DNA from 2 places in the Chitinophaga sp. RAB17 genome. Region 2 is predicted to be linked to the other one. Evidence: riboswitches for the same ligand, from Rfam matches in the RefSeq annotation. Region 2 holds a riboswitch; the other holds the start of a gene.
The links. A riboswitch is a leader RNA that binds a small molecule or an ion and turns the genes downstream of it on or off. The one in region 2 is predicted to bind S-adenosylmethionine.
Positions count from the first base shown of each region.

Region 1: another riboswitch for S-adenosylmethionine. It lies ahead of AB4Z08_RS29305 (trans-sulfuration enzyme family protein); the one in region 2 lies ahead of AB4Z08_RS21655 (trans-sulfuration enzyme family protein).

Region 1 is NZ_JBFREI010000012.1:91,291-98,753, forward strand. Features, by position in the region: gene lipA (lipoyl synthase) at 1-375, opposite strand, end outside; gene AB4Z08_RS29290 (hypothetical protein) at 412-1,251, opposite strand; gene AB4Z08_RS29295 (OsmC family protein) at 1,417-1,824, shown strand; gene AB4Z08_RS29300 (DUF2851 family protein) at 1,925-3,208, opposite strand; SAM riboswitch class I at 3,335-3,453, shown strand; gene AB4Z08_RS29305 (trans-sulfuration enzyme family protein) at 3,640-4,818, shown strand; gene AB4Z08_RS29310 (homoserine dehydrogenase) at 4,917-6,098, shown strand; gene AB4Z08_RS29315 (Maf family nucleotide pyrophosphatase) at 6,165-6,734, opposite strand; gene AB4Z08_RS29320 (geranylgeranylglycerol-phosphate geranylgeranyltransferase) at 6,737-7,463, opposite strand, start outside.
Region 2 is NZ_JBFREI010000006.1:502,838-510,300, reverse strand. Features, by position in the region: gene AB4Z08_RS21660 (dicarboxylate/amino acid:cation symporter) at 72-1,283, shown strand; gene AB4Z08_RS21655 (trans-sulfuration enzyme family protein) at 1,234-2,412, opposite strand; SAM riboswitch class I at 2,566-2,679, opposite strand; gene AB4Z08_RS21650 (NAD-dependent epimerase/dehydratase family protein) at 2,752-3,696, opposite strand; gene AB4Z08_RS21645 (YdcF family protein) at 3,753-5,003, opposite strand; gene AB4Z08_RS21640 (ATP-binding protein) at 5,368-7,416, shown strand; gene AB4Z08_RS21635 (uracil-DNA glycosylase family protein) at 7,425-7,463, shown strand, end outside.

The sequences.
Region 1 (7,463 bases), on a different contig from region 2:
ACCACCGTCTTTCAGCTCATCTCTGTCTACAGAGGTGATAACGGCATGTTTTACTTTCATCAGGTAAATGGCTTCCGCCACGCGCTGAGGCTCGTCAAAATCCACTGCTTCCGGGCGGCCGGTAGCTACGGCACAAAAACCGCAACTGCGGGTACAGATATTCCCCAGGATCATGAAAGTAGCTGTACCAGCTCCCCAGCACTCACCCATGTTAGGGCAGTTACCACTTTCACAGATCGTATGTAATTTATGGGTATCTACCAGGCTTCTCACCTGTTTATAGTTCTCGCCTATCGGTAATTTAACGCGCAGCCAATCAGGCTTTTTTACTCTTGTTGTAGCCGGTTCGGCGGCTATTACGGGTAGTTCTTGCATCGCTTATTCCTTTCTTTAGAAAAGCAAAGTTAACACTTATCTCTTATTCCAGCGCTTCCCGAATTGGATGCTCAGATATCCACCAAAAAAGAACTGTTTGTTATAGTCCACACCTTCCGACACCACCATGATTGGGATCTTTTTAGTATACATTTCCGCATTTACACCCACTTCCAGGGCACTTACCACCTCGTTAAAGTGGGCCCAATCGAAGCGCATACCCACTTTGGCGTGTAAACCCGGTACCACACTGAGGTTATCCCAGCCTTTCCCAAATCCACCGGCACCGTTGATGTCCGCGAGCTTCAGGAAAGCTTCCGGATCAGAAGGGTCATATTTTACGTCCTTATTCTCGCCGGTTGCGGTAACCATATTCAGATAGTAAGGTTTCAGCAGCCCCAGAGATATGCCACCATAGTAGATCAAGTCCACCTCTACCCCGTTTTTATTGGCTTTGCCACCAATCAGGTAGCGCTGCCCCACTCCCAGCTTGGCCTGGTAAAAATTATTCCGTTTACCATATATGAATGGACGCTGGGTATAAGAAAAACCGCCACTTTTCTTTACTTCTTTATCGCTTTTCTTCTCCCCAAACTCAAACTGGAAGTAGTTGACTTTCTTTCTGCTTTTACGATACCCCATTTCCACAAATCCACCCCAGCCATCGGTAGTTATCCTGCCGCCCACCGAAAAATCACGCTGGAACACATTCTCCCCCTCTTCCTGTTCACGGAAAATAGAGATCTTCTTCAGCTTACGCTGCTCCTTATCGCTTTTTTTGCTTTTTTGCGTAGTTGTGTTGGTGGTATTAGTGGTTTGCGCAAACAAGCCGCCGGATATCATTGCCAAAAACAGGATTAAGTATATTTTTTTCACAGTGGGCTATTATTATAATAAATAAACGCTTGAACAAAGGTATTGTTATGTATATATTACAAACGTAGCTAATTTTTTTTTAGTTTAACAGCCCGCCCACTTTCCATGTTGCACTTATACTGAAAATACATTTATTTTTACGGTTAGATCATAAAAAGAAACAATATGCAAACGGCATCTATCATCTATAACGGGGAACTGCGGACCACCGCCACACATTTACGGTCAGGCACTGTGATTGAAACAGACGCACCTGTAGATAACAAAGGCAAGGGAGAAAGGTTTTCGCCTACTGACCTGGTGGCTACCGCACTGGGCTCCTGCATGCTCTCTATTATGGGGATCAAGGCTATGGAAAACAACTGGGCGATTGAAGGCACTAAAGTAAGTGTCCTGAAAACTATGGGCACAGAACCCCGCCGCATCACCGGCGTTACCATCGTATTCGACTTCCCTGCAGGCCATAACCTGGGCGAAAAGGAAAGAACCATACTTGAAAGAGCTGCCCATACCTGTCCGGTAGCTAAAAGTGTACACCCTGACATGGTGCAGGATGTAACGTTTAACTGGTGAAACAGCTTTTAGCCATTAGCTTTTAGCTGTTAGCCAAATGCAGCGGAGAACATATTATGCTGGTCTTCGCTGCATTTGGCTAACAGCTAAAAGCTAATGGCTAAAAGCTGCTCAGGATCTTCACCCCGATTGCACAATGCAAACACCGCTTCTCATCACAGTAGTACTGCTTCAATTGCAACAGCGCCTGTGATTCCATCGCACTTTCGGGTATTACACCTAACTCCGCCCAGCTATTGGTAATACTATTTTTTTCTGCCGGCAATTGTTGCAGGAAATGAAGGGCTTTCTCCTGGTAATATTTAAGGTTCTTTTGTTGTCCGTACAGGAACAGGAGCGGTAATACCGTATTGATAAGTATGCCATGTACGGCCTGTTTCCCCGGGCGGTGTGTCTGCTGCACCGGCTGCCCAAACCGGTAATGGGTATGCCAGTACGCAGACGGCTGTACGAAAAACAATTGTTCCAGTGCCGTTACCTCTGTGGCTTCCAGTATCCTGGAAAACAGGTGGGTGGTGTGCTGCAGCAACGCCGCAAAAGTAGCCAGCCGCATAGTAGGAAACGCTGCCGGACGCATCCGCAGCCAATGCCAGGTGTGGGACGGCATAGGACAAAGCTTATACTTGTGGCGCAGGTGAAAATAGATGTCCTGCAGCTGCAACGCATATACGTCGGCATGCGGTTCCTCCAGCATCCCTGCCTGTCCGAACAACAGGGCTTCCAGCTGCATTCCCTGATGCCGGTGCCGCATAAGCACTACATGTGGCAGCGATTGTGCTACCTGTAGCAGGGGCAGGGCATTTATGGGCATGCCGTAACTCTGCGCCACTGCCCAATAACAGACTTCTTCCCAGTTAAAATGGTTGCTTTGCAGCCAGGCACGCAGGGCCCCCATTTTGCGCTCCCAACGCTCTGCCAGCAGTCGCTCTTTCCAGCTAAGCCAGGTCAGTTGTGGTACCAACGCGGCATGTGGCGCACAGGGCACAAAAGGTGTCAGCTGCCGCAACTGCTCATAACGCTGCAGCAGCAATTTGGGAATATACTGCTGTAACTCCAGGCAGGGCACTCCAGGAATACGATCGGCCGGCATATCATGTATAAACACAACATGCAAAATAATACGCCCATACTGCAGGTTATGCTGATGCCCATGCCGGAACCAGTCGGAAGTTCTCAGGTGCAGCTCTACCTGCCCTACCCATAAAGTAGCGCCGATCCTGATTTTTGCAGCCGAAAAATCAGGTCCGCTGTGATGATTATGAAGGCCTGGATATAAGATCTGAACGGGTTCTCCACTGGTAGTGGTAAGATGATCCTGCTTAAATAGCCGGAACGCCCAGATGTGCTGGAATAGCTCCTCAGAGAGCAGCGGGTTAACAAACATAAAGACATGGTTGGGTATAAAATAATATCAGTCAAAGGTAATAAAACATCGTTTAATAAATAAATTCCCGATTCAATTTGGAAATCTGATCAAAGTGATATTACCTTTGCGCCAGTTCTTACACATCACTTATCCAGAAAGGCGGAGGGACTTGGCCCTGCGATGCCTTAGCAACCTTTCCTGATTTTACGATCAGGAAAAAGGTGCTAATTCCTGCCCCGGTGCAAATCGGGGAAAGATAAGTTGGCAGAGATAATACTTCACAGATATATATAACTTTCTAAAAAAGCTCTTCCAACACCCTGGGAGAGCTTTTTTTATGCCCTCCCCACTCACCTTTCATGGATTTGTTGTTGTTTAAGTTGATCTTTAATGATAAAGTTGCAGCAGATAATTGTGCACATTGAACATCATTAAAAATACTTTATAACATGAAAACAGCTACACAACTGATTCATAGCATTCCGATAGACGAACTGACAGGCGCTATTTCTGTGCCTATCTATCAAACATCCACCTTTGTGCAGGAATCACCCGGCATTAATAAAGGCTTTGAGTTCTCGAGGGCCAACAATCCCACAAGAAAGGTGCTGGAAGACCTGATCTGCAACCTGGAAGAAGGGTTTGCCGGATTTGGGTTTGCCAGTGGTATGTCGGCCATAGATGCGGTGCTGAAGCTGTTAAAGACCGGCGATGAGATCATGGCGGTGGAAGATACCTACGGTGGCATCTTCCAGATATTTAACCACATGTTTGAACGCTTCGGTATTAAAGTTAATTTCGTAGATACCAGCAACATCGATAAAGTACTGGCAGCCATTACGCCCAATACAAAAATCATCTGGCTGGAATCCCCTACCAATCCAACATTGCGCATTTCTGATATCAAATCTATCAGCAAAATCGCCAAACAACATAATATACTGCTGGTAGTAGACAATACTTTCAGTACGCCTTTACTGCAACAACCCTTAACACTGGGCGCGGATATCGTTATCCACAGCGCTTCCAAATATCTTTCCGGTCACAGTGATGTGATTGCCGGACTGGTAGTCGTTAACAGCAAAATACTGGCAGATCAGATCCGCTATAATCAGAATATTTCCGGTAGCATTCTCAGTCCTTTTGAAGCATGGCTAACCATCCGCGGTATTGAAACACTGTACCTGCGCCTGGAAAAGCAATGCAGCAATGCCACCGCTATCGCTAACTGGCTGGCCGCCCACCCCGCTATCGATAAGGTATATTATCCAGGACTGGCTACTCATAAAAATCATCATATTGCCCGCAAACAACAGAAAAATTACGGCGCACTGGTGAGCTTTTCCCTGAAAAGCGACAATATCAAAAATGCCATCCGTATCGTAAACGCTACCAAACTATTTAAACTGGCGGAGAGTTTCGGCGGCGTGAAAAGTATGCTGGCCCATCCGGCCACCATGACACATCGTAACATACCGGAAGAATTCCGGAAAAAAACAGGTTTACAGGACTCCTGTATCCGTTTATCAGTGGGTATTGAAGATGCCGAAGATCTGATCAACGACCTGAAACAGGCGCTGGATAAATTAAATCATCCAGCCGGCAAGCAAATTACTGTTTTACAATAAAGCCCTTAGTGGTTAGCACACCACTTTGACCTTTCAGAAACTGATCATCTCTGAACTGTCAAAGACTAATTGCTGAGGGTGCAAGCTCAAAAAAAAGTATGGAAAACAAGACCATCAATTTAGGCATTTTCGGATTCGGCGTCGTAGGACAAGGACTCTATGAGGTTTTGAACAGAACAAAAGGTATTAATGCACGGATCAAAAAAATCTGTATTAAGGACCCCAATAAATCAAGACCTATCGATAGCAGTTATTTTACTACCGATAAAAATGAAATCCTCGAAGATCCTACCATTGACGTAGTAGTAGAACTGATCAATGAAACCGAAGCAGCTTTTGAAATTGTGAGTACAGCGCTCCGCAATGGCAAAGCTGTAGTAAGCGCCAGCAAACGCATGATCGCTGAAAACCTGCCCGCACTGTATCAGCTGCAGGCGGAAAACAAAGTGCCATTCCTGTATGAAGCGTCCAGTTGCGCCAGTATTCCCATTATCCGCAACCTGGAAGAATATTATGATAATGATCTGCTGAATGCCGTGGAAGGTATCTGTAACGGATCAACGAATTATATTCTTACAAAAATATTTGAAGAAAATCTCAGCTTTGCTACCGCCCTGCAACAAGCGCAGGACCTGGGTTTCGCTGAAACCGACCCTACCCTCGACATCGAAGGATATGATCCGAAATTCAAAATCGTGATCCTCCTCCTCCATGCCTTTGGCACCTTCGTAAAACCGGAAGAAGTATTCAACTTCGGTATTCATCACCTGAACGATTTTGATATACAATTTGCCAAACAAAGAAACTGTACCATCAAACTGATCGCCCAGTGCCGCCGTCAGAACGGACACGTATTCTCATATGTACTGCCGCACCTGATCAAAGAACACAACCTGCTCTACGATGTATACAATGAATACAACGGCATTTTGCTGGAAAGTGCTTTCACCGACAAACAATTCTTTGTAGGTAAAGGTGCCGGTGGCACCGCTACCGGTAGTGCCGTACTGTCCGACATCTCCGCATTATTATACAACTATCGCTACGAGTATAAAAAGATTAAACAAAATAATCAGCCCAGCTTTACCAATGATGTAAATCTGAAAATATACCTGCGCTACAAAACACCTGATCAGGTAGACCTGGCAGAGTTCTTCAACATCTCTGAGAAATACGAATCTACAGAATGGCGTTATGTGGTAGGTACTATTAACTTACAGAAACTGAGAGAAGCCGGCTGGCTGAAAAATAAAGACGTGAATATTCTTGTACTGGAATAAAGAAATGTAATAAGCAAAAACCAATCGTAAACAAAAACGGCGCTGTTCACAGCGCCGTTCTTATTGCTAAAAGTTTTCCAGTTCTTCTACCACTCTGCTAACGGGGAGTCCCATTACATTATAGAAGCAACCATTAATACTGTCTATCCCTACTGCACCAATCCATTCCTGGATGGCGTAAGCACCCGCTTTATCAAACGGCTTGAAATGATCTACATAATAAGTGATCTGTTCTTTATTCAGCAGCTTAAAATACACGGAAGTAGTTTTGGAGAAGGCTACTTCCTTTGCGCCCTGCTGTATTATAACGCCGGTGACTACACGATGTTCTCTTCCACTCAGGCGGGTAAGGATGCCAATAGCATCTTCCCGGTCCTTTGGCTTGCCAATGATGCTGTCATCCAGCACCACCACTGTATCGGCAGCCACAATAATATCCGTGGATTCGCAGAGATCCCTTACGGCCGCTGCCTTCTGGCGGGCAATATGCACCGGGATATCCGGTACCGCCAGCTCCGGAGGAAACGTTTCTGCTGTTTCTACAACCTTCACCTGGAAAGGAATGCCGGCCTGCTCCAGCAACTGCTTTCTGCGGGGCGACTGCGATGCCAGAATTACGGGTGATCCTTTATACATCTCTATAAATAAATTTTAAAAAATATCATGGATAAAATGCCTGTCAGCATTACCACCTTTACCAGGGAACTCACTTTATGATAATGCTCTGGCAGGCTGGCTTTTTTCAGCTGTAAATAAATGTACCCACATGGCACCTGTACAAACAGGAGCAGGTAACCGATGGCAATATACCAACCCAGTATCCACACCCTTATTTCTACTGCCAGGATAATGATGACCAGCGCCAGTAATAACACATTGCATAACCGTTTGGCAGCCAGTACGCCCCAGGCAATCGGCAGGGTGCGGCAACCATCTTTGCTGTCGCCCATCATATCTTCCAGGTCTTTCACAATTTCCCTGACCATGGAAATAAGAAACGCAAACAACGCATATACGCCGATGATCTGTATCAGCTTTCTGCCGGTGGCCGACATAATGGCTTCAAAACTATGATAGATCTGTTTCTCGTAAAATCCTACTACTACCACGGCCAGCGCAGTTAACAACGAAATCACCACATTGCCGATGAGTACCTGCCGTTTAAAAGAAGTGGAATAAAACCACAGGAGCAGGGAACAGATCACCTGGGTAAAACCAAGATAGAACTGTCCTGTTTTAAAGGCCACCATAAAACCCAGTGATACCCCGGCCATATTAAGCAGCGTATGCCAGGCCATGGCCCAGCGCCGGCTGATAATTTTGTCCAGCACCATCTTCTCCGGTTTATTGACAATGTCTATGTTA
Region 2 (7,463 bases):
AAACAATAATCATGTCTGATTGTTCAATGATCAGATACATTTGGCTATCTTGTATAATATAAATTTCATTCATGGGATTCCTTAAAACGTACAGCAGCATGTTCTGGCTGTTGGCAGGTATCATAGCCGGCAGTATTGCCGGGCTTATATTCGGAGAAAAGGTAGTCATTATAAAGCCGATAGGCGATATTTTTTTGAACCTGTTGTTCACCGTAATCATACCGCTGGTATTTTTCTGTATTGCAAATGCCATTGCACATATCGATGCCGGCAATAAACTGGGGCGAATATTGGGCATGATGTCGCTGGTATTCCTCAGTACCATTCTGATATCTGCTTTTTTGACCATTGTGGCAGTATGGTTATTCCCTATCCACCAGCAGGTAGCCCTATCAAAAAACATCAACATAGAGCAGCCGGGCAACTGGGGGGAACAGTTGAGCAGATTACTCACAGTGGGTGAGTTTTATGAATTATTATCGCGCAAAAACATGCTGCCTTTCATCATTTTTTCCGGCCTCACCGGGTTTGCGGCCATGCGTGTAGGCGAGGCCGGCAAAGCTTTCCGGCAATTTTTGTATTCCGGCAATGAAGTGATGAAAGAAGTGCTAGGCGTGATCATGAAACTGGGACCTGTTGGTTTGGGCGCTTATTTCGCTTACCAGGTAGGCACCGTAGGCCCTCAACTGTTTGGCACCTACGCACATTCCCTGGGTATCTATTATGGCTTCGGTATCTTCTACTTTATATTCGGATTCAGTCTGTATGCGTTTGTGGCCGGAGGAATTCCTGGTATTAAAATCTTCTGGAAAAATAATATTATACCTACCCTTACGGCAGTAGGCACGGGCAGCAGCATTGCTACTATTCCGGCCAACCTCGAAGCGGTGGCCAAAATGGGTGTCCCGCAGGATATTGGTAATGTGGTGGTGCCGCTTGGAGCCACCCTGCATAAAGATGGCTCCAGTATTTCTTCTATTATAAAAATGGCGGTAGTATTTGCCATGTTTGGTAAAAGTTTCGACAGTCCTTCCGTTGTCCTGATGGCCCTGGGCGTTACTGTTATCGCCAGCATAGTGGAAGGCGGCATCCCCAATGGCGGCTATATCGGTGAGCTGCTGGTGATGAGCATCTATGGATTCCCGATAGAAGCCTTGCCACCGCTGATGATTATCGGTACACTCGTAGATCCGCTGGCAACCATTCTCAATGCTACCGGCGACAACGTAGCGGCTATGCTGACAACACGCTTTCTGCGTGGGCGGGCACCGGCAGTTTCGTAAAGGCCTGCTCCAGGTCGGCCAGCAGATCGGCTGTTTCTTCCAGTCCTACCGACAAACGGATCAGGCTATCGCTCACGCCGGCCGCTCTTCTTTTTTCTGCAGGAATAGATTTATGGGTCATTGCTGCCGGATGACAAAGTAAGCTCTTGATACCACCCAGACTTTCTGCCAGCTTGAAGTAGTGAGTAGAGGTAACAAATGCTGTAGCTGCTTCCGTGGTATCATCTTTCAATGTAAAAGAAATAATACCTCCAAACCCTTTACTCTGCTGCTTTGCCAGCTCATGCCCTTTATGGGAAGGCAAGCCGGGATAGAATACTTTTTCTACTGCCGGATGTTTCTCCAGGTATGCTGCCAGCGCCTGTGCATTGATGCCATGTTGTTTAATGCGCAGGTGCAGTGTTTCAATACCACGTATCAGCAGGAAACTGTCGAAGGGCGACAGAATAGCCCCACAGGCATTCTGGTAAAATTTAATCTCCTCTCCCAGTGGTATTGTTTTAGCAACGACCACGCCTGCAATCAGGTCGCTATGTCCGCCGAGGTACTTGGTAGCACTGTGTATCACCAGGTCAGCGCCCAGCTCCAATGGCTTTTGCAATACGGGGGAAGCGAAAGTATTATCTACACAAAACAAACAATTATGAGCCTTTGCAATACGGCCAATAGCAGCGATATCGGAGATTTTCAATGTGGGATTGGTGGGTGTTTCCAGCCATATTAAACGGGTAGCGGGCGTAATAGCATTAAAGACCGCCTGGGTATCTGATGTATCCACGTAACTTACTTTGATACCAAACTTCTCATATACTTTATTAAAGAGGCGGAAAGCGCCGCCATAGATATCATCTACCGCTACAATTTCATCACCGGATTTAAGCAGTTTGATAACCGCATCAATGGCTGCCAACCCGCTGGAGAACAAGGATGCGGTGGCACCACCTTCCAGTTTGGCAATAATCTTCTCGGCTGTTTCGCGGGTAGGATTATTGGAGCGGGCATAGTCATATCCTTTATTGACGCCGGGTGCTTCCTGCACAAACGTAGAAGTTTGATAAATAGGCACAGCAATGGCGCCGGTGTGAGGGTCTACGGGAATAGAGTGGATCAGTTCAGTAATTGTGCTCATCTGTTTTTTGATTTTTAGTTTGATGAAAATTGATTAAACAGGTCCGTTAAATGAGCATATCAAGGGTAGGCCGGGGCATAAAAAAAACTCACCTGGGAGCCAGATGAGTTTTATCATTATATAGATAATAATGTATAGTAAAACTTAGAATCTGACTTATCTTTCCTGGTAATTAAACCGGGATGGATGCAGCACCTTTCACTGCTTGCGCAGTGATGGTTGCTAAGGTATCGTCGGGCCATGTCCCTCCTCCTTTCTTGATAAGCTATTTAAAGAACTGACGCAAAGATAATGCAGAAAAATTAACTACCAAATTTATTTTCCTACAAAATTAGTAGACTACTGTTTTGCCAGTGTTAAACGGATCCCTTCTTCATAGGAAGTGGGTTTTACATGAAAGTGCTTTTCAAATTTTGAAGAGTCCAGTATGTATGGATAGTTGCTCTGATAAAGCATTTCCTTCATTTCTCTGATGGTGGCATCGAACAATCCGGAGAGTGTTAACATAAAGCTGCCCAGCTTCATATATTTGGGCTTTACGCCCATTTGGGTAGCAATCAGGTTTACATAGCCTTTACCATCCGGTGCTGGATTGGCAGTAGGTAAATGCCATACCTGGTTCCAGGAAGTATCATCCTGGGAAAGCAGGTATAAGCCTTTCGCAGCATCTGGTGTGAAGGTGTAGCTATGCGTCTGGTTATCTTTTCCCAGCCACATGGCTGAGCTGTTCTTTTTAAATTTATCGATGATCAGGATGTTCAGGAAGCCTGTTTTATCGGCGCCCGGGCCGTAGAAATCGGCAGCCCGCGCTATGGTAGCAGTGATTTTACCTGCTTTTACTTCGTCCATCAGTTGTTTGGCAATGGCCGCACGAATGATCCCTTTTTTGCTCGAAGGCTGATAAGGAGTATCTTCTTTCATAGGGCCATTTACTAACCCGTAAGAATATACGTTATCAAAGAAAATCAGTTTGGCGCCGGCTTCTTTACAGGCATTGATCACGTTGGTCATGATCTTAGGCCACGCATCGCTCCATACTTTGATGTCATATTTCAAACCTGCCGTGAGGAAAACGATGCTGCTTCCTTTTACCGCATTTTTTGTTTGTTCGTAATCCGTGATATCAGCCCCAACCAGGTCGGTAATGCCCGCAATTGACTTGGGGGAGCGACTTACCAGGCGAACCCGTTTTTTATTATTCACGAGCTCTGCAGCCAGTTCATTAGCGATAATGCCCCCTGCTCCGAGGATAGTATACAAGGGCTGGATAGATTGATCAGACATAATTTTGTGTTGTAAGGTTTATATGGAAGACGAATAAGTGAACAAAATATTGTGTATCAGGGATCCAGTGGATCGAAGGTATTAACCTGCAGGGAACGAAGGTCTGGTACGAACGACAAATAATAAAGATCTGTTTGTTCGATGTCTGCCGCAGGCATATATCCCAGTTCGGTCATACAGCGTTGCTTAAACAGCGGGCTGGTAACATATACCAGGTGCATCGCATCAGATACGCATAACATCCGTTTGTTGACCGGGATACCGCTTCTCCATGCAATGCGTACAGCGTTACGCACGTTGGTGGTGGTATGTCTCGCATAAGGGTCTATCATGACTGCAGCAGCGGGTATTTTCAACTCGTTGACCAGGTACTTCTTCATTTCTACCGCCTCCGAATAAGGGGTGCCTACTGGTCTTACATGCCCACCGGAAACAATAATAAAGGGTGCGAGGCCTTTTTGATATAAGCCTGCACCGGTGCGGCAACGGCTTTTCCCGGTTTCGCTCAGCACTTCTTTGGCTACCGGGCTGGCTCCCAGGATCAGCATGACTGGATAGGGATATTTACTCCAGTCGGTTTTCTTTATTTGCCTATAGGCGTCTCCGTTAGTGGCCGACATAGGCTCATAGCGGGCAGCTTCATCGCGGTGGCTAAGAGTAAGTAATCCAAGTGCCAGCTGCAGCGATGGCTGAAAAAACAAATCATCCTGCCTGTCCTTCTCCTCTACCTGCGCCAGCAAATGCTGCACGCCGGCTTTATAGGCAGGTGAATGTACATACAACAATGCTGAATCAATTACCGGGTACCGCAGGCCGGTACCATTCGTATAGGCATTGATGATATAGTTAACACCATCGGCTGCATCTTTCCAGGCTGCGTTCAGAAATTCTCCATCACTTTTACGTGCATGCAGTTCAAACAGGCCACTGCCACGCATTTCCCGCAACAATCGGACAAACGGCGCCGGGTTTTGTTGTAACAACCTGGTGAAAGCGCTGCTTACCTGTTGGATGCTTGCATCGGAAAATAACAGCACAGCGGGATTTTCCCCGTTACTCACGGGATGGGATATACGTTGTTTATACTGATTCCGGAGTGCCTGCAGGCTGCTATCTTTAGCCAGGAGCGAAGGTAGGCCTGGTAGTCGTTCCAGGAGGGTAAACAGATAAAAATTACGATCCTGTAACGTCCCCGGACCTGCTACAAATTTATACTGCGGATCCGGATAAACTGATTGACTATAGGTAAATGGTAGTAATGCAAAAAATAATAAACAGGTGATAAAACAGTTTTTCAGATAGTGCATTGAGGAAAAATATTATAACGCAACAATAATACAAAAATCAATATTGAGCTTTCCTTGTGACAAAAGATATTATAAATATCATGAATTAAAAAACAGATTCCACGGAATATTAATCTTTTAATAAGTAAAAAAATATAATGTATTAAATAAAACAATACATATGCAATTCAGGGGAAAATATATACCTATATTCATTGTTTTACATTGATTATCTATTAGTTACGGCCAATAAAATCATTTATTTTCGTGCGCAGTCCGGAAGGACTGCCGGCCAACATCCAATCATAATGTAACGATGTATAAAATTCAGGAAAAAAAGACCTTTGTACGCTATGCTGTGCTAACGATAATGGTTTTGGTGCTGATGACATTTTTCATGATCATCTTTTTACGGAAACGGGAATCCCAACAGTTAGGCATTGTTGTTAAAAACCTTGTGGCTACCAAAACAGATGCTGGTCATATCGACCAGGCGGTACAGTTATTATACGCAGCGGATAACAATTTTCGTATCTACACCCTCACTTTTGACAGGAATTATTTAAATAGTTATGTCGGTCAGCTGAAGCGCATTACCGAGCATCTCGACAGTGCGGTGAATTCCAGGCAGGATGAGCGGCAAATGGAAGCACTACTGGCGGACAAGGCCCGGAAGTCGCAGTTGTTTTTACAGACACGGCTATACGTAGATTCCCTGTTACAGTTATCGCAGGTATGGGATACCGCCACTACTCCCCTGCCCCTGCAGCAGTTAGGCAATATAAAATTACCGCAACCCCGGCGGCAGGCGGATACGGTGGTGACCACTGAAACAGCCCATACCAAAGGCAAAAAGAAACTGTTTGGCCGTATCAAAGATGCTATCAACAACAAACCCAATATCCAGCAAACCAGCAAGCAGGTAAAGATTGTACAATACGATACAAATGCCAATGGCAAAGCATTTACACGGGAGCAGCTGCAGAAAATCCAGGACGCCTACAATAAATTTATAAAAGATGCTACAGACAGTCATAATAACCTGAAACAGAAAGAATATGCGCTGGTAGTGGCCAATGAGCGGTTGTTTACAGAACTGTTGCACCTCATGGCAGCACTGAAACAAAACATGCTGGACGAAACAGACAAAAAGCGGTTACAGCTGGGGCAGGACATTGACCATTCTCTTTATAAGCTGGATAAACACAATTATTGGGAAATCCCTTTAATACTGTTGATGGCAGGTATCATTATATATGGTATTATACGCTTGTACCGTTACGACCTGGCTTTATTGAAGGCGAAGCAGCAGGCAGAGAAATTTGCAGAGCAGAAAAGTGATTTCGCTGCTACTATCAGCCATGAAATCCGTACACCGGTGCAGTCTATACTCGGTTATACCTGGCTGCTCGAACAGGGAAAAACACCGGAAACGGTATCGGCTATACGACATTCGGCTGATCTGCTGTTGCAGGTGGTGAATAACGTGCTTGACTATACGCGCATGGAAACAGCCGAACCGATACTCCGGCTGGAAAAATTTGCGCCCCGGACCGCCATTGAAGAAGTATGTAATACCCTGGCGGTACAGGCCGAAATGAAATCTCTCCCGCTGGAAGTCAATATTTATTTTCCAAGCACCCTGCTGGTGATGGGAGATGCTTTCCGGCTTAAGCAGGTGTTAATCAACCTGATTGCCAACGCGATTAAGTTTACAGAAACAGGCAGCGTAACGGTCACTGCGCATATGCGTGACAACAACCTGTTACAGATAAGTGTAAAAGATACCGGTTCGGGTATTTCACATAAAGAACTACCTTTAGTGTTCGACGCTTTCTCCCAGGGAAATAACCATTATCATAAAGGCAGTGGTTTAGGATTACACATTTCCAAAAAAATCATTGATCTGCATAACGGTAAGATTCATGTGGAGAGCCTCCCCGGCAAAGGCACCACTTTTTATTTTGAAATCCGGTATCAGCTGATGACACCATCACCTGCTACTAAAAAAATTATTGTCCCCGTGAGTAATACATCTACAAGCGCCGTTGTACCGGCAGGTATAAGATTGTTAGTAGTGGAGGATAGCATCCTCAATCAGAAATTACTGGCCCTGATGCTGGACAGGATGCAGGCATCCTACCTGATCGTATCTTCTGCGGAGGAAGCGCTGGAAATATATCAGCGTGAATCCTTCGATTTTGTGCTGACGGATATTGATTTACCCGGCATAGATGGACTGATGCTCACCAGTATGATCAGAGAACTTCCCGACAAGAAAAAAGCGGCAGTCACCATTATTGCCATTACCGGCAACGTGATGGAAGATGATATTGCGCTGTACCTCCGCTCAGGATTGAATGATTATATCATGAAGCCTTACCGGGAAGAGGATATCCTGGAGAAAATTACGAGGCATCATCAAATGGCGTAAATTGCGGAATGACTATAGCGGATCAGATCATCGCATTCAACAGCCAT